DNA from 4 places in the Sporosarcina sp. Y1011 genome. Region 1 is predicted to be linked to each of the others. Evidence: riboswitches for the same ligand, from Rfam matches in the RefSeq annotation. Region 1 holds a riboswitch; each other region holds the start of a gene.
What was found. A riboswitch is a leader RNA that binds a small molecule or an ion and turns the genes downstream of it on or off. The one in region 1 is predicted to bind S-adenosylmethionine.
Positions count from the first base shown of each region.

Region 2: it holds a riboswitch for S-adenosylmethionine, as region 1 does, so the genes downstream of both, AC25Y5_RS13700 (methionine ABC transporter ATP-binding protein) here and AC25Y5_RS11615 (MFS transporter) in region 1, are expected to answer to the same signal.
Region 3: it holds a riboswitch for S-adenosylmethionine, as region 1 does, so the genes downstream of both, AC25Y5_RS04020 (O-acetylhomoserine aminocarboxypropyltransferase/cysteine synthase family protein) here and AC25Y5_RS11615 (MFS transporter) in region 1, are expected to answer to the same signal.
Region 4: it holds a riboswitch for S-adenosylmethionine, as region 1 does, so the genes downstream of both, AC25Y5_RS00910 (methionine ABC transporter ATP-binding protein) here and AC25Y5_RS11615 (MFS transporter) in region 1, are expected to answer to the same signal.

Region 1 is NZ_JBYHFP010000009.1:826-5,583, reverse strand. It holds gene msrA (peptide-methionine (S)-S-oxide reductase MsrA) at 1-126, opposite strand, end outside; gene AC25Y5_RS11625 (1,2-dihydroxy-3-keto-5-methylthiopentene dioxygenase) at 174-686, opposite strand; gene AC25Y5_RS11620 (2-hydroxy-3-keto-5-methylthiopentenyl-1-phosphate phosphatase) at 711-1,385, opposite strand; gene AC25Y5_RS11615 (MFS transporter) at 1,782-3,032, opposite strand; SAM riboswitch class I at 3,158-3,248, opposite strand; gene AC25Y5_RS11610 (molybdopterin oxidoreductase family protein) at 3,412-4,758, shown strand, end outside.
Region 2 is NZ_JBYHFP010000013.1:52,832-57,589, forward strand. It holds gene AC25Y5_RS13685 (MetQ/NlpA family ABC transporter substrate-binding protein) at 1-295, opposite strand, end outside; gene AC25Y5_RS13690 (MetQ/NlpA family ABC transporter substrate-binding protein) at 394-1,254, opposite strand; gene AC25Y5_RS13695 (methionine ABC transporter permease) at 1,325-1,993, opposite strand; gene AC25Y5_RS13700 (methionine ABC transporter ATP-binding protein) at 1,986-3,011, opposite strand; SAM riboswitch class I at 3,432-3,542, opposite strand; gene AC25Y5_RS13705 (thioredoxin family protein) at 3,597-3,896, opposite strand; gene AC25Y5_RS13710 (toprim domain-containing protein) at 3,911-4,252, opposite strand; gene gcvH (glycine cleavage system protein GcvH) at 4,460-4,758, opposite strand, start outside.
Region 3 is NZ_JBYHFP010000002.1:369,951-374,708, reverse strand. It holds gene AC25Y5_RS04035 (sodium/proline symporter) at 1-1,141, shown strand, start outside; gene AC25Y5_RS04030 (hypothetical protein) at 1,138-1,623, shown strand; gene AC25Y5_RS04025 (glycerol-3-phosphate acyltransferase) at 1,716-2,345, opposite strand; SAM riboswitch class I at 2,489-2,604, shown strand; gene AC25Y5_RS04020 (O-acetylhomoserine aminocarboxypropyltransferase/cysteine synthase family protein) at 2,729-4,018, shown strand; gene AC25Y5_RS04015 (homoserine dehydrogenase) at 4,132-4,758, shown strand, end outside.
Region 4 is NZ_JBYHFP010000001.1:171,656-176,413, reverse strand. It holds gene AC25Y5_RS00920 (MetQ/NlpA family ABC transporter substrate-binding protein) at 1-609, opposite strand, end outside; gene AC25Y5_RS00915 (methionine ABC transporter permease) at 627-1,298, opposite strand; gene AC25Y5_RS00910 (methionine ABC transporter ATP-binding protein) at 1,288-2,301, opposite strand; SAM riboswitch class I at 2,404-2,514, opposite strand; gene AC25Y5_RS00905 (aminotransferase class I/II-fold pyridoxal phosphate-dependent enzyme) at 2,683-3,849, shown strand; gene AC25Y5_RS00900 (aldo/keto reductase) at 4,042-4,758, opposite strand, start outside.

The DNA.
Region 1 (4,758 bases):
ATCGAGATGTCCGCCCATATAACCTGACACGATGTCTTGGACGCCTGGCCATTCTTTAAATGGTTTCACCATGCACCAGAAGCATCCGCCTGCAAATGCAGCTTTCTCAAACTTTTTTTCAGTCATTGTCAACATCTCCCTTCATTATATAGCGAGTGTACAAAACTCCTCTTTTAGTAAACCGGTACCCATCCTTCTTGTGTTACGAAGATGCGTGCAGCTACTACTTTGCGATCGGCAGCGAGTGTGAAGTAGTGGCGGATGTTTTCCGGAACGGAGATTAAATCGCCTGGGTTAAGATGCACTTCAAAGAAACGGTCGTCTTTTCCTTGGATGATGAATACGCCGTGTCCGCTGACAATGTAACGTACTTCATCGTCTGTATGATGGTGTTCTTGTTCGAAGTTTTTCAGAAGCTCGTCCAAATTAGGTGTCGCATCTGATAGTGAGATAATGTCTGCTGTTTTATAACCGCGACGTTCTGAAATGTCGTCGATTTCTGTTTTAAAAGCCTTTAGAATTTCTGCTTTTTCTTCATCCGTTAAATTGAATTTTTCACGAAGGTTTTCGGGTAGCTTTGCGATATCCCAGTGCTCATAAACGACTTCTTGTTGCTCCAGAAATGCTGCAACCTCTGTTTGTGTTTCAATAACTTCGTTTGTTCCTTGAATTGTAATTGTCGCCATTTTTATCTCTCCTCTGACATTTTTTTATACTTGCACATTCAAGCGGGCTTCAATGATCCGAATACAGTCATGAAAGTTAGTAAACGGGGAGTAAGGAATATTCAATTCCACGCATTTTTCGATTAAGAAATCCCTAGCAATAACGATATCGGCAAGCTTTGCCGCTTCTAGGTCTGTAATCGAGTCACCGATGACAATGCTCGTTTGCTGTTCGGTCGTGTTGTCGCGAATAATTGTCGGCTTACAGCAACCACAGCCTTGATTTACACAGTTCTCATCACATTCATGCGGGTAAAGGATTTTGATGTGTTCTCCTGAAAAATCGCTTTCGTTGCAATAGACTTTATCGAACGGCCCGAATGGTTCAAGCAATGGGTGAATGAAAAAGTCGATGCCGCCGCTTACGATATAGAGCGGGATGTTTTTCTCGCGGGTGAACTGAACAAATTCACCAAAACCTTCTCTGATTTCCGCGTCCTCCAAAACGAACGACACGATTTGTTCTTTTTGGGAAGTGGGCAATAAAGCAAAGAGTTCTTTGACCCCTTTTTGAATGGACACCTTTTGCGCCATAATATCGTCCTTTATCGCTTCCCATCCCGGTGGAGCAAACTTGTCCATAATATTGATAATATTATCTTTCATCGTAATTGTACCATCGAAATCACAAAAAATTACTGGATTGAACTCTGCACTCATCTATATATCCTCCTTGCTATCTATCAATCAATTACGCCTCGGCGTAATTGCGTCCAGATTTTGAATCGAGCTTGCTCGATTGACTCCTTTCAAAATCTGTGACATCCGCCGGAGGCTTTATCTTTTTTCAGCGGGCGTTTGGACACCTACTGAACAGGATAACAAAACCGCATTCATCTACCACATATGGAGGTGAGAGTCTTCTGCTGAATAAAGATAAAACCCCTTCTATTAGAAGAAGAGGTCATTGATACATCTTCTTATCTACAACAACACAAAGCAAGAAGTAACGCCGTGTCCCTCTACCTAGATAAGAAATCTAGTATTTATTTCAATTAATTGTGATTATTTCATCTACCCATAACTTTGTCAATCAATGCCTACCCGACATTGGTTTTACGAGGTAACCAGCGAAGCTTTTTCCTGTGCCTTTCGCTCTTCCTCTTCCGGTATACGAATGAATTTCACGATGATCGCACTCACTACATAGAGTGCACTGAAAATCCACACGACCCCTTCCGCTCCAACTAACCCGATAAATGCTAAAGCGATTGCTGGTGCTACGAATGTAGACAGACCCGCGGCAAAGTTCAACACGGACATTGCTGCGCCTTTATCCTCACCTGCAACGGATGGTACCAGGGCACCGATTGGAACGTAGCCCGCTACCAAGCCGCCCCAGATGAACCCAACAATGCTCGTCATGAGAATACTACCATTTGTAATCACTGGTACATAGAACAGAAGTGGCGTGAATATCGCACAGCCGATTCCACCAAACCAAATGATTGTGTTTTTCCAACCGAATTTATCGCCAATGAAGCCGAAGACTAAATTGAAAATGATGTTTCCTAAGAAAAACGTTCCCCATAATTGCAGCCAAGCAGTAGTTTCAATGCCATGTTGCGCCATATGCATCGGTAAGAATACCGGGAATCCATAGACACTTAAACTATTGATAACGCGGACAACTCCACCTGCAGCAACCCGTTTGTTTGTTTTCAAAATGGTGATACCTTTCAATAATTCCGTGACTGCTTCTTTTTTGTTCGCGAGTTTTTTCTTTTGGAACTTGTCTTTATTGAGTACTAAAGCAAAGAAAGCACCGAGACATACCCAGAAAATAGATGTCCACATTGTATTGATGTAACCAAGGTGCTGGATAGCGAAACTTGAATAGTATGCGCCCAGCACCATCATTCCCGCACAAAACGCAAACCAGAACCAACCAACGGCAGAACTCAATTTGTTTTGTGGAGTTTTATAAATGACCCATGTCAAGAAAGAATAGGCAAATAACGGATAACCGAAACCTTTAATGAAATAAGTGAGAAGCATAATCGGATAATTCATCGTTGAAAAACCGAACGTGATAAACCCTGCGGTACCGATAATATAGACGGCTAACCCGATTGCCATTGTACGTTTTGGACCAAATACCTCTACACAGACGCCTGAAAACCAAGAAGACAGCGCGATTGAGATTCCGTAGACTGTGAAAATAGCAGCTGACTGTTGAATGGTCAACCCGCTTTCAACTAAAAACGGACTTAGCCAGCCGGCTTCAATTCCGTCCCCCATCATGAACAGCATGACTCCGAAAAAGCCCCATCCTAAATTTTTCGTAATTCCAATTCTTTCTAACATACTGTTCTCTCCATTTCTATTTATAGATGTTGGACAAATTGATTGAAAAATAAAAAAACCCTTTCTGTAAAGACAGAAAGAGTTGGTGGCATACATCGCTAGCGCAATATAAATATGCTTTACCCTTTCTATCTCTCAAGCTACGCTTGCTGGATTTGGCACAATTATGTTGCCGAAGTTTCATAGGGCCAGTCCCTCAACTTCTCTCGATAGAAAAAAAACTATGAAATTGGTCGAACAGTGTCGGAAGTTAAACTAATGAGTTAACTGTATAGAATAATTAATCTTAAGTCAACCACTTATCGAAACTTTCTAAAAAAATAGTTTGATATGTGTTATACTGTCTAGCATAAATCGTTTGTTTGAAAGGATTTTTGCTATGAAATCGTATATTGATATAAAAAATGGTGTTGTCCCTTCGGTTTGTGCACTGGATTGTCCAGACCAATGTGGATTGCTTATTCATAAAGAAGACGGGGAAATCGTTAAAATTGAAGGTGATCCCGATCATCCCATCACAAAAGGCAGTATTTGCAACAAAGTTCGACATATGACTGAACGCCTTTATGACCCAAAAAGGATTACTTCCCCTTTAAAACGCGTCGGGGAAAAAGGCGATGGACAATTCGTTCCAATCAGTTGGCAAGAAGCCATTACAACCATCACAGATCAATGGAAAAAACTGATTTCTGAAGAAGGTCCGGAATCGATTCTTCCTTACAGTTTCTATGCCAATATGGGGAAACTCAGTTCCAAAGGGATGGATCGCCGTTTCTTCAATCGCCTTGGTTCGAGTCAACTGGACCGGACAATTTGTTCAGTCGCTGGCGAGGTTGGCTACAATTACACGATGGGCGGACGTTTTGGAACGGATCCGGAAGAGATGACGGAAACGAAGTTATTTGTTTTCTGGGGCATCAATGCCGTCAGTACCAATATGCACCAAATCATGATCGCGCAAAAAGCGAGAAAAAACGGTGCTAAAATCGTCGTCATTGACGTCCATAAAAACCAGACCGGACGCATGGCTGATTGGTTCATCCCCATTCTTCCCGGAACTGATGGAGCGCTTGCACTCGGAATCATGCATGTTCTTTATAAAGAAAAGCTGGTCAATCAATCGTTTTTGGAACAATATACAATCGGCTATAAAGAGCTCGAGGAACATGTATTGCACTACGACCCGCAAACGGTTTCCGCCATTACGGGCGTGCCAGAGGAAGACATCTATGAACTCGCACGCATGTACGGGACCGTCTCCCCTTCCATGATTCGCATTGGCAATGGGCTGCAACATCATGATAACGGTGGAATGATGGTCCGGACGATTTCCTGTTTGCCTGCTTTGACAGGCCAATGGGCATTGAAAGGCGGAGGGGCGCTCAAATCGAATTCCGATTATTTGACGCATAATACTGCCGCACTCGAACGTCCCGAACTTCAGGTAGTGCCAACGCGCAGATTCAATATGAATTTATTGGGACAAGCATTAATGGAGGAACAACAGCCGATTCGCTCATTGTATGTCTACAATAGCAACCCCGCCGTTGTCGCACCGGAAGCCAATAAAGTACGGAATGGCTTAGCCCGTGAAGATTTATTCACAATTGTTCATGATCTGTTTTTGACAGACACTGCCATGTACGCGGACATTGTTCTGCCAGCGACATCCGCTTTCGAAAACACGGACATCTATACATCCTTCTGGCATCACTACATTCATTTG
Region 2 (4,758 bases), on a different contig from region 1:
GGAAGTAGTTTGCATCGATTTCGCCAGATTCAAGATCTTGGTTTGGTAACACATAGTCTTGATATGTTTCGATTTGAAGGTCGTAACCCTTTTCTTCCAATAACGGTTTTGCTTGTTCAAGAATGATCGAGTGCGGTGTATTGGAAGCACCGATAACAATCTTAGTTGTTTCTTTTTCGTCTGTGTTTTCACTATTCCCGCTTGTATTATTGCTTTCATCGGTGTTTTTTGTACCGCAAGCCGCAAGTACAAGAACGAGTGCTGCTAATAAAACTCCTGTTAGTAATTTCTTCATTTTATACTCTCCCTTTTCTCTATGCTGTTAATCTGAATGGTTGATATTGCCTATTGTTCACTAAATCAATCCACGCCTTGTCCACTTGCTTCAACAAATTACTTTACTGGGATGACGTCGCCGCCCCACTCTTCAAGAATAAAGTCATGAATTTCCTTCGATTTCAACACTTCAACCAATGTCTTGATTGCTTCAGTATTTTCTTCGCCTTCTCTAACTGTGATGATGTTCGCATACGGCGACTCCGTCTCTTCAATCGCAATTGAATCTTCAATTGGATTCAAGCCTGCATCAATTGCATAGTTTGCATTGATGACTACCGCATCACCTTCATTATTGTTATAGAGTTGCGGCAAAAGTGAAGGTTCGTAATTCGCATCAAACTGAAGGTTCTTAGGATTATCTACAATATCTTTCACTTCAGCCTTTACTTTATCTACTCCTTCAGCCAGTTTAATTAGCCCAGCTGATTCCAGTAATGAAAGTACGCGGCCATGTTCAGCTACCGAGTTACTAAATATGATAGTAGCACCATCCGGAAGTTCCTCGATTGTTTTATGTTGCGTCGAGTAAACAGCCATCGGTTCGATATGGATAGCCCCTGCATTTGCAAATTTATAACCATGGTCGATTACTTGTTGATCTAAATAAGGTATGTGCTGGAAGAAGTTCGCATCCAATTCACCGGATTCAAGATCTTTGTTCGGTAATACATAGTCTTGGTAAGTTTCTATATCAAGTTCAATACCTTTTTCTTTCAATATCGGTGCTGCCTCTTCCAAAATGATTGCGTGCGGTGTGTTAGATGCACCAATTACAATTTCCGTTGCGTCAACTTTTTCATCGGCAGCATTATCCCCGCTACTCGCATTGTTATCGCCGCTGTCATCTTTCGCCCCACAAGCCGCTAATGCTAATAGAAGTACTGCTAATACGATTCCCCCAAAAAGCTTTTTCATAATCATTTCTCCCCTTTTTTCTATTCTTTTTTATAGTTTACAGGCAATGCCTGATGTTACTGTCGTAGAATTATCTCTTGTCAAATTTCCTTACCGCGAAATCCCCGATGAATTGAATGATGAAAACGATAATTAAAATTAAGATTGTTGCAATTAGTATAACGTCCTCACGGCTGCGCTGGAATCCATCCAAAAACGCGAGATTCCCAAGTCCACCTGCGCCGATGATCCCCGCCATAGCGGTGTACCCGACAAGTGCGATTGCTGTTACGGTAATACCCGAGACAAGTGCCGGCATCGATTCCGGTAATAGAACTTTAAAAATAATCGTCCTCGTTTTCGCGCCCATTGACTTCGAAGCTTCAATTACACCTTTATCAATCTCCTGCAATGCAATCAACACCATTCTTGCATAGAATGGAGCTGCTCCAATAATAAGTGCCGGCAACGCTGCATCCGGTCCGCGAATTGTGCCAAGAAGAAATTTCGTAAACGGAATAAGCAATATGATTAATATGATAAACGGGATTGATCTAAAAATATTGACGAATGCCCCTGAAATAACATTGACCAACTTATTCGACCACAGTTGTCCGGGACTTGTTAGGAAGAGTATGATTCCGAGTCCGAGTCCAATAATCAATGTGAACAGTGTTGAAATTGCTGTCATATAGAGCGTTTCTACTGTCGCTTCCCACATCTTAGTCCAATCAACATTCGGAAAAAGGTTTTCAATCATTACCGATCACCTCTGTCTGAACATCATTTTCATTGAGGTATTGAATTGCTTCCTCAATAATTGCTGAATCTCCAAGGAGCTGAAGGATAAGTGAGCCATATGCTCCTCCATGTGTATGGGAAATGTTTCCTTGGACGATAGTGACACCCACATCGTATTTCCGAATGAGACTTGCGAGCACAGGTTGTTCCGTCTGCTCACCAACGAAAACAAGCTTGATAAGTGTACCTGTTGGAAATTCATCCTTAATATGCGCCATTGCCTGCTTCGCTTCCGCGGGCTCCGTCACTTGAGAAACAAATCGCTTCGTAATGGTCTCTTTTGGCGATTGGAACACATCGAGTACGTCCCCCATCTCGACAACTTTCCCAGCTTCCATGACTGCAACCCTATGGCAGATTTTCCGGATTACGTGCATTTCATGTGTGATGAGAACAATCGTCAGTCCAAGCCTTTCATTAATACCAGTCAGAAGATCAAGTATCGAATCCGTCGTTTCCGGATCAAGAGCTGAAGTCGCCTCGTCGCAAAGTAGGACTTCAGGGTCGTTTGCAAGTGCACGGGCTATCCCTACACGCTGTTTCTGACCGCCCGATAATTCTGATGGATACGCGTTTTCTCGGCCAGTCAAACCAACCAGTTCTATCAGTTCCGCCACTTTCTTTTCGCGCTTGGCTTTTCGCACACCCGCGATTTCAAGCGGGAATGCAATATTGTCTTTTACCGTCCGCGACCACAGCAAGTTGAAATGTTGAAAAATCATACTCACTTTCTGCCGCGCTTCCCTCAACGCTTTGCCTTTGATAGCCGACATTTCCAAACCGCCGATATTCACACTTCCTGAAGTAGGCATTTCTAGACCGTTCAACAGTCGAATCAAAGTACTTTTTCCAGCGCCACTATAACCGATCACACCGAAAATTTCACCATCAGCTATTTCGAGTGATACATTTTCAACCGCTGTAATACTGCCGGGTCCTTCACCGAACCGTTTATTAATATCCGTTAAATGAATCATTGATTTCACCTCTGAGATTTTGTCTATGTAAATGTAAATTGAAATTAAGTATATCTTCGTAAACTGACTGTGCCTGTCGCATCTTAACGGACGCTTCCGCATTTCTTGTCTAGCTGCAGGCGCCAGCCCCTCGGGTCACAAGTCATTTCGCTGTGGCGGCTTAGGTACGCCCCCTTCGTGCCTGCAGGATGCAGGTATGCAGCCTTTGCCGCAGGACGCGGCGAACTTGGGCTGCCTTCCTTCGTTGCCTTATGCCTGTCGGGGGCCGGCAGGATGCAGGTCATGCAACCGTTGCGACAGGACGTCGCGAACTTAGGTTGCGTTCCTTTACCGGCGCCTTCCGCTTTTCAAATACAAAAAAACCTTCCTGCAGACGGGCAGAAAGGCTTTACGTTATCATAAAATAAACGTTTGTCCAATCTCTCATCTCTCAAAGTATGCTATGCACTTTGTGTGATTTGGCACCATTTCACTTTCGTGACGGTTGCCGGGCTTCGTAGGGCACTATCCCTCCACCTCTCTTAATAAGAGCGACCTATTCAATTGTTGGTTAAGTCGTATTATATCAAATTCCTGTCTTGATTGTCAATCAATCAATTCCAACAGATACGGGACTGACTGAAAAGCATAGACTTTATGTTGTACAACGCCATCCTTCTGTATTAACAAGCAAGGAACGCTTTCAATTTCATAGTCAATTGCCATAGATTGCACATAGTTCAAATCCGCTTTCCCGATTGGCATTTCCGGTTTCATGACAGAAATGACGTTCATCATTTTAGAAGCGACTGCACATGTACCACACATCGGTGTATATAAATAAAACGCAGAATCGGGTGAGTCCTTCAAAGTTGCCTCCCAATGTTCGCGTGTCCAATTTTCCATTTATCTTACATCCTTTAAAGTAAAAATTCGGGTCGGATTTTGAATTCCGCATTTTGTAGTATTTCAGCTAACACTTTATACGGGGTCGTCTCCACTTCCCGGTACTCTTTTTCTGTATATAGATGGATTGCTGCTGGAAATTCTCTTTTAAATAATATACGCGTTTTTTCACCATCTTCATCAGCATCGACAAAAACATACAGGTCCTGTTCTTCATAGGGCGCAAGCAACTCTTCAAGCCGATATGGGCTTACTGTACCGTTCGTACAAATGATTTTGACTGACTCCGCAAGTATACGCGCTAATCTTTTTCTATCCGAACCGCCCTCTACTATGATGATTTTTTCATCCGACAAGAGAGTTCCTCCTTCGCAAATCGACAGTAAGATGCAAAAAACGCCGGAATTATTCCGGCGCTCAGTTAAATCAAATACGCCTCGGCGTATTTGCGCCCAGATTTTGAATTGAGCTTGCTCAATTCACTCCTTTCAAAATCTGTGGCATCCGCCGGAGGCTTGAAATTTATTCAGCAAGGTTTTGAACTACTGCTGAATAATTTTCAATTATTCTCCGATTGTCATTTTATCATACGCTTCTGCAGACATAAGTTCGTCCAACTCAGAAGTGTTAGAAGGTTCAACGACGACCATCCATGCATTTTCATACGGTGATTCATTGACGAATTCAGGGCTGTCTTCTAGTCCTTCGTTCACTTCAAGTACTTTACCGCTGATTGGAGCATATAGTTCAGATACTGTTTTAACCGACTCAACGCTCCCGAAAGGCTCGTCCGCTTTGATGTCATCGCCAACAGATGGAAGTTCAACGAATACGATATCTCCAAGTTCGGATTGTGCAAAGT
Region 3 (4,758 bases), on a different contig from region 1:
AGCGATGTCAACACTTACTGGCTTTTCATATGAATTGTCATTGGTTATTGGTGTTAGTGTCATTATTATTTATACAGTGGCGGGCGGTTATTTGGCTGTTGCGTATACGTCTTTTATACAAGGGATGATTATGGTGCTTGGAGTGGTTGGTATCGGGTGGTTGGCTTATTTCCACGTAGGCGGCATATCCGGACTAAATGCCTCTTTGGCACAAATTGATCCTACTTATTTAAGCATTTGGGGGAAAGGCTTAGCCTTTTATGGCCAATGGGGAGTCGTATTGGGTGCCATTCTAATTTACTCAATTGGTTATATGGGGCTCCCGCACGTTGTAGTTAGACATATGTCGATGAAAAGTACTAAAACGGTCAAAGGGGCGGTTTTGATAAGTGCTATTTGGAACCAGTTCTTTATCTTTGTTCCATATATTTTAGGACTTATCGGAATTATTCTATTGCCTAATATCGCTGATCCAGAAATGATAATAACGGAATTAGCCTATACTCTTTTCCCTGGTATTTTTGCAGCACTTCTCTTGTCGGCGATTATGTCAGCCGTCATGTCTACAGCGGATTCTATACTGATGCAGGCGGGCTCCATTCTTTCCCGAGATGTCTACCAACGGTTCATTAATAAGAATGCGAGTCAGAAAACAATGGTACTTGTCTCTAGGTTGTGTATACTAGCGGGCGGAATTGTCGGAGTTGTTGTTGCTATCTATGAACCACCGTCGATTTTTGCTTTAGTTGTTTTTGCTTTTGGCACACTTGCAAATAGTTTCCTTGTACCTTATGTTGCTTCTGTTTATTCGAAGAAGGCTAATTATATCGGTTGTTTATGTGCCATGATTGGCGGAGCGTCTACTAATATTCTTTGGACTTCGATGAGTTTGGAAGGTCCGACGGGGTTACACCCATTCTTAGCGGGCTTGTTAGTATCAATCATTGGGATGATTATTGGTAGCCGATTTGGCAGCAAGCCATCCCAAGAAATACAAGAAGTATTTGAGGAGTCGAGAAGAAAACGCATATTTACAAAAGAGTTTGACCGGAATATCTCCCGAAGTCTAGCTCCTGAAGCTAAAAATATCTCCAAATTTTTAGCGAAAGAAACGGAAGGCTACGAGCGTGGTTACTCATGAATGCAATACTAACTCAAGATGTAACGTTTGAAAAACAGGATATCCTTCGTGGGTTTCAAAAAATCGATAGGCGGGCAGAAATTCATATAAGTCAATTGATATACTATCCCTACTACTTTTTTGAGTTCGAAGTATACGCGAAAAGTTTACTAGCGTTTAAAGGGAAAATAGGCTGTACAGTTGATGCCCTCAGCGGTAAGGGGGCAATAGTGGATGTACAACCTAAATTTTCAAATAATCATATTGAAATGGAGCAAATACCAACTGTTATGGTTAGCGAGGATGATGCAAAAAAGATTGCAGAGAAATTTGTATTTGATCATACATCGTCGAAAGCTAAATTTATCACAATTCCTAAAATTCAACTGGTGGGCAGTGCACTCTTTCATCGGCCGTTTTGGTTAGCGGAGTATGGTCAAGAAGGACATGCGCAACGTCAAATGATTTTTGACGCGATTAGCGGAAGTTACCACCCTTTATAAATTAGTTTCAGTGGTTTCAATATTACCTTGAAGTTCCATTACTCTTTTTAATCATTAAAAACTGAGAACCTTCAAACGAGGGGTTCTCAGTTTTAAGATGCTTTCTTTTTGAAAACTGCAGAAACCTGTTTCTCGCTACGGTTTTTCATCCGACGGAAATTCTCGATATGTTTCCAAATTGCGATGCCGAATAAGAATACTGCCGCTATAATGGGCCAGTATCCATCTGCCCAAACTGCCATCGCGATGAGCGTCACGTACAGCATCAGCACGCCAAACACGAGAAAGTCTGTTACAAGCGCCACGATGACAAATAATGCAAAGCCAATGAGTCCAACCTGCCAGTCGATGGCGAGCAGTACGCCAATAATCGTGGCGGTTCCTTTACCGCCGTTGAACTTCATATAAAACGGGAAGTTGTGCCCAATCACGGTTGCAGTACCCGCGAGGAATAATAGTAAAGCTACAATTTCCCCTGGAAGTCCGGCATTTACAGCAAAGTATCGTACAAATAGGACAGCTACTGCACCTTTACCGATATCAATTGCAGCAACAAGTGCGCCGAATTTTTTCCCGAGAACGATTGTGGCATTCGAAGCACCGGCATTTTTCACCCCGGTATCTTTTAGGTTAACGCCCGAAATTATCTGTGCGACAACCGATCCATGCAAGCAACCGATGGCATATCCCGAAACTAGTACACTTGTAATCCATAACCACATAACCATTCCTCCAAAACATTGGTAAATTAATTGTAACATTAGAGGTAAACGCAAGGTTCAGAAAAATTATTTAATAATCTCTTGACTTTGTCTCGCGATATCTACTATACTATGTCACAAGATGGAAAACTGAATGATACAAACTCTTATCAAGAGCGGCGGAGGGAATAGGCCCTGCGATGCCCGGCAACCGACAAGCGACCAGCTTGTAAAGGTGCTACTTCCTACAGGTCGGTTCGAATGATCTGAAAGATAAGGGGAGGAAAAAGCGAAAGCGTAACCCTCTTCTTAAGCGAAGGGGGTTATTTTTTATTTCCAAAATACCCCCAGCGCCTCCGCAGATCACAATCAATTCCATCTAAAAAACTTTGGAGGTAATGACTTTGACAAAACTTAAACCTGAAACACTTCTTCTACACGGTGGACAAAAACCCGATCCTGTAACAGGTTCTCGTGCAGTTCCTATTCATAGAACCTCATCATTCGTATTTCGTGATACTGAACATGCTCAAAAATTGTTTGGACTGCAAGAAGCAGGCAACATCTATACGCGTATTACAAATCCAACCGTTGCTGTTTTTGAAGAACGTATTGCACTTCTTGAAGGAGGAACGGCGGCAGTTGCATTATCTTCAGGAATGGCGGCTATTGCATTTTCAATCTTAAATGTCGCAGGCGCAGGTGATGAAATTGTCGCGGCGAGCAATTTGTATGGTGGTACGTATAATTTATTTGCTAATACGCTTCCGCGTTACGGCATCAATGTAAAATTTGTCGATGTAACGGATCCTGAAAACTTCCGCGCAGCGATTACAGATAAAACAAAAGCTTTATTTGCAGAAACAATTGGTAATCCAAGTTTACATGTGCTTGATATTGAAGCAGTTGCGGACATTGCACATGAAAACGGTCTACCACTTCTTATAGACAGTACGTTTGCATCTCCATACGGTTCAAATCCAATCGAATTTGGTGCAGATGTCGTGATCCACTCTGCAACGAAATGGATTGGCGGACATGGTACAACAATCGGTGGAGTTGCTGTTGACGCGGGTACGTTTGATTGGACACAAGGACGGTTCCCAGGCTTTACTGAGCCGGATGAATCTTACCATGGCCTTCGTTATGGAATTGACACTGCAGGTGCGGCGTTTGCCACTAAGCTACGTGTTCAATTGTTACGAGACTTTGGACCTTGCTTGGATCCGGATAGTGCCTTTAACTTCTTACAAGGACTTGAAACCTTGCATCTGCGTGTGACAAGACATAATGAAAATGCTATCAAAGTGGCAGAATTCTTGAAACAGCATCCATCTGTTGAATGGGTAACGTATACTGGGAACGAAGATCACCCATCATATGACCTTGCGAAAAAGTATTTGAAAAACGGCTTCGGCTCCATTATCGTTTTCGGCATCAAAGGCGGGCGTGAGGCTGGTCGAAACGTAATTGACAACGTTAAAATCTGGTCGCACGTAGCTAACGTTGGCGATGCAAAATCCTTGATCATCCATCCTGCATCAACAACGCACCAGCAGCTCGGCCCTGAAGATTTGAAAAAATCAGGCGTTACCGAGGAACTAATTAGACTATCGGTTGGTCTTGAATCAGCAGAAGACATTATTGCAGATTTAGCGCAGGCTATTGAAGCAGCAGTAGCTGTAACAGTATAATTTTTGGAAGAAGGATGGCTATGACAATCCTCTTAGTTTGTTACGCCCTATAGCCATTTAAATGAAACTGAAAAATGGGGACTTGTTATTAAGCAGTCCATGGAGGTGGCGAAATGCCGTCAATCAAGGTTGCTCTACTCGGCTTCGGCACTGTAGGTGAAGGGGTTTACAGAATTTTGAATGAAAGAAAGAATGAGATTAAGCAGCAAACAGGCTGCGAAATCGATATAGTTGCCATCCTTGTTCGCGATGTAGCGAAAGTGCGTCTAGCAACACCCGGGGTAAAAGTGACGGGAGACATCCAGGACATACTGATGAACCCGGACATTGATTTCATCTTTGAGGCAATTGTTGGTGAGGAACCTGCCTATACGTATCTTTCAGATGCAATCGAAAAAGGCAAACACATTATAACGGCAAATAAGAAAATGTTCGCGACACATGGTCCGGCATTATTGAAACACGCGGAATTCCGAGGCGTTCAGGTCGGTTATGAAGCAACTACAGCGGGTGGAGTACCAATTATCCGTACAGTAAAAAACTTGTTGCCTGCAGATCGAGTACGACGAGTCAGAGGGATTTTAAATGGAACCTCAAATTTCATCCTGACAAAGATGCGGGAAGAGAAAGTTTCGTTTAAGGCTGCACTTATTGAAGCACAAGAGCTTGGTTATGCGGAAGCAGATCCGACTGACGATGTTAGTGGTAAAGATGCTTTTCGAAAACTGATGATTTTAAGT
Region 4 (4,758 bases), on a different contig from region 1:
AAAGTTTCCAGGAACAGCTGCTAAATCAGTGCCATCTAGGGAGCGTGGAAGCTGTCCCGCTTCGATAGGTTGAAATACCAAGTTCTTCTTGTTCAATGTGATATCCTTTTCGGATACTTTTAATACTTCTGCATCAGGATCGAATTCAATTAGACCCACGTCTTGTAACACTAATAGAGCACGAGCCCCATTGACAGGATCGTTTGGAATGGCAATTTTTGCGCCTTCCTCAATTTCTTCAATCGACTTGAATTTATTGGAAAATATCCCCATTGGAGCTGTTGGAACGATAATCAGTGGTGACAATTCCGCTTTAGTTTCTTTCACAACATTCTCTAAGTAAGTCGTGTTTTGGAACAAGTTTGCATCAATATCGCCACTTGCTAGTGAGTTGTTCGGCTGAATATAATCGCTGAACTCCACTAATTCCACTTTATATCCTTTTTCTTCAAGGCCAGGAATAATCGCCTTTTTCAACATATCGCTGTACGGTCCTGCAGTCGAACCAAGCTTCAATGATTTATCATCAGATGCTTCTTCTTTACCACCACAAGCGGCAAGCACTGTTCCAAGTATAAGGACTACTACAACAAATAGAAATTTTTTCATATTTTTTTCTCTCCCTATCATCTTTTATCAACAACTTTTGAAATACGATCTCCTGCAAATTGAATTAGTTGTACAAAAATTATTAATATCACGACAGTAACAACCATAATCGTATTGTCGTAACGATAATAACCGAATCGAATTGCTAAATCCCCGATTCCTCCACCGCCGACAACGCCTGCCATCGCCGAATAGGCGACTAAACTAATGACTGTCATTGTCACGCCTTGAATAATACTTGTCTTCGCTTCCGGCAGTAGCACATCTTTGATAATCATCCATGGCGTCGCACCAACCGCGATTGCAGCTTCAATGACGCCTTTATCAATTTCACGTAGCGAAGTCTGCACGATTCTAGCAAAAAATGGGATCGCAGCAGCAGATAACGAAACGCTCGCTGCGCCAGGACCAATCGGAGTTCCTACTATTAAAATAGTCAATGGGATCAGCGCGACTAGTAAAATAATGAACGGAACAGAACGAACCATATTGACGATAAAACCGAGAACTGAATTCAATGCCCTGTTCTCTAAAAACAGTCCTTTTTCCGTGGTGAACAATAGGATTCCTAACGGCAATCCAATAACCAGCGCAATGACAAGAGAAATACCTATCATATAAAGCGTCTCACCAAATGCTTTCGTAATATCAGGCATTAACTCTATAACATGTTGAATATCAATTCCCATATTCAATAACCTCCACTTGGGCAGCCCGCGATGACATATAGGCAATGGCCTTTTCTATTTCGTCATCTTTCCCTTTAAGTTCCATTAAAAAAGTACCTAGAGGCATTTCTTGAATATATTCAATCGAGCCATGAAGGAAATTACCTTGTACCCTAAATTGCTGGACCATATCTGAGATAATTCCCTCGCCCGCCACATCCCCTTTAAACATAACTTTAACGAGTTGTCCCGTACACCTACTCAATATTGCTGATGGAACATCAAATGATACGACACTACTGATAAATTCCTTGGTTAATGTTTCTTGAGGGTTTGAAAAGATATCATATACTTGTCCTTCTTCAATCACTTTGCCGTTTTGCATAATCGCCATTCGATCGCAAACTTCCTTCACTACATTCATCTCATGTGTAATAAGAACAATCGTAATACGCAATTCCTTATTGATTTTTTTCAAAAGCCGTAAGATTGATAGCGTTGTATTCGGATCGAGTGCGGAAGTTGCTTCATCACAAAGCAAAACGGATGGGTTATTCGCGAGCGCACGAGCAATGCCCACTCTCTGCTTTTGGCCACCACTTAACTGTGCAGGATAGACGTCACGCTTATCAGAAAGTCCGACCATTTCAAGCAACTCTGTCACCCGTGTATTTATTTTATCGGGAGATGTTTTTGCAGCTCGTAATGCAAATGCAATATTTTCAAATACAGTCTTTTGGCTGATTAAATAAAAGTGCTGAAAAATCATTCCGATTTTCAAACGCGCCAGACGAAGTTTATTTCCTTTTAGATTCATCAGATTTAAACCGTCGACTAAAATTGTTCCACTCGTTGGTTTCTCCAATAAGTTGAGGCATCTGATAAGTGAACTTTTCCCTGCGCCCGAGTAACCGACGATTCCGAAAATTTCTCCTGTGTTAATGTCTAACGACACATTGTCAACGCCGGTAACAACTCTTTCTTTAGTTGTATATACTTTCGACACGTTTTGTATTTGTATCATGAAAATCTCCTCTTTCTCTAAATGGAAGTATGAAATCTCTGGATGCCTGACCATATAAAAATGCTTCTTTCATAATAAGAAAGAAGCACCGAAAAAGGTTTCAGCTCATCTTTCAGAATGAAGTTCACTCTGTAGGAGTTAGCACCTACCTTGCTTTACACAAGGGGTTGCTGGACGTCATCGGGCCTATCCCTCAGTCTCTCTTGATAAGTACCATTATATTATTGTTTTGATAATATACTATTTATATTAATCATTTCTAATTAATTTGTCAACCTATCATCATGCCATCCTTTTCGGAAGTATTGTCAATTAAGCTTCAATCCATGTATACTAACCTTAAAATAATAGTTTTTACTATATAGAAAACGGGGTTATTAAATGGCACTATCAAATCGATTAAAAAACTTACCGCCGCACTTTTTCGCGTCACTTGTACGAAATGTTGAAGAAGCTCTTTCGGAAGGACGAGACGTTATTAACTTGGGGCGTGGTAACCCCGATCAACCTACTCCACCTCACATTGTAAAAGCACTTCAAGAAGCGGTTGAAGATCCAGCAACACATGGGTACTCCCCGTTCAGAGGTACGCCCGAATTAAAACAGGCGGTTGCCGACTTTTATAAGCGAGAATACGATGTTCAAATTGACCCGACAACAGAAGTCGCAATTCTATTCGGTACAAAACCCGGCTTGGTTGAGTTACCGCTTGCCATAATGAACGAAGGTGAATTACTTTTGCTTCCGGATCCTGGATATCCCGATTATTTATCAAGTGTAAGCTTGGCAAACATTAAATATGATTTAATGCCATTGGTAGCTGAGAATGATTTTTTACCTGATTATAATGCCTTAACGGAAGAACAAAAAAAACAAGCAAAATTAATGTATCTGAACTACCCGAATAATCCAACCAGCGCATCTGCCAATATACCTTTTTTCGAAGAAACTGTTGCTTTGGCGAAAGCCAATGATATTGCAATCCTTCACGACTTCGCTTATGGCGGAATTGGTTTTGACGGCGTTAAGCCTGTCAGTTTCCTCCAGGCGGAAGGTGCGAAAGACGTTGGTATTGAAACGTACACGTTGTCAAAGACTTATAACATGGCCGGTTGGCGGGTCGGCTTCGCTATCGGTAATGCCGATATCATAGAAGCAATCAACTTATTACAAGACCATCTATTCATTGATATTTTCCCGGCTGTTCAGCGCGCGGCTGCGGCTGCGTTAACAGGAAGTCAAGATTGTGTAGATGAACTCGTATCCCTCTACGAAGGTCGCAGAAATGTCCTAATTGCCGAATGTAGACGAATCGGTTGGGACGTCGTTGCCCCAACAGCTTCTTTCTTCGCTTGGTTGCCTGTTCCAAAAGGATATACAAGTGAGTCTTTAACCAATTTACTATTGGAAAAAGCGGACATTGCCGTTGCACCCGGACACGCCTTCGGAAAACATGGCGAAGGTTATGTACGCGTAGGCTTATTAGTAGAAGAAGATCGTATAGTTGAAGCTATTGCAAGGATTGAAAAACTCGGTCTATTTTCTTAAGAATTATTGTGCATGTTGCAATATAGAATACTTATAACTTCGCTTGCGCTTAGGAATGGCTTTGGCTGTCCCTGAAAGATGCCTATGCACAGTTTCTACACCGTATTCACTATTTCCACTCATCTAATTACCATAGTAAGGGATCAAAACTTGTGTAGTTTTAATCCCTTACTTTTTTTATGTTGATTCATATTAAAAATTAATGTTATCCGGGTCTGGACCAACTCGATGATTCTCATTCAAACTATCGATGCGTGCCATATCTTCTGCCGTTAACTTGAAATCGAACACGGTAGCGTTTTCGGCAATGCGATGTTCTTTCGTCGATTTCGGAATTGTGATAACGCCATTTTGTAAGTCCCAGCGTAAAATGACTTGGGCTATGGATTTACCATATTTATCGGCAATTTCTTGAAGTTCCGTATTATCGAGCAACCCTCCCTGCATAAGTGGAGACCATGCTTCCAATTGAATATCATGTTGCCGGCAAAATGCATGCAGTTCTTTTTGTGTCAAACGTGGATGATATTCCACTTGGTTTAGCATCGGGTTAATTTCCGCATTCTTCATCAAATCTTCCAGGTGATGAATCTGGAAGTTACTTACACCGATTGCTTTAACCCGACCTTCCTTATAAAGGGTTTCCATTGCGCGCCATGCTTCTTTATATTTACCAGCTACTGGCCAATGAATAAGGTATAAATCCAAATAATCTACACCTAGTTTAGTTAAGCTTTCTTCATAAGCTGCGATTGTCGTTTCGTACCCCAACTCTGAATTCCAGACTTTTGATGTGATGAATAGATCTTCTCTTGCAACTCCAGATTCCGCCATAGCTTGACGAACACCTTGTCCCACGCCGACTTCATTGCGATAAATCGCGGCTGTATCGATACTGCGATAACCATG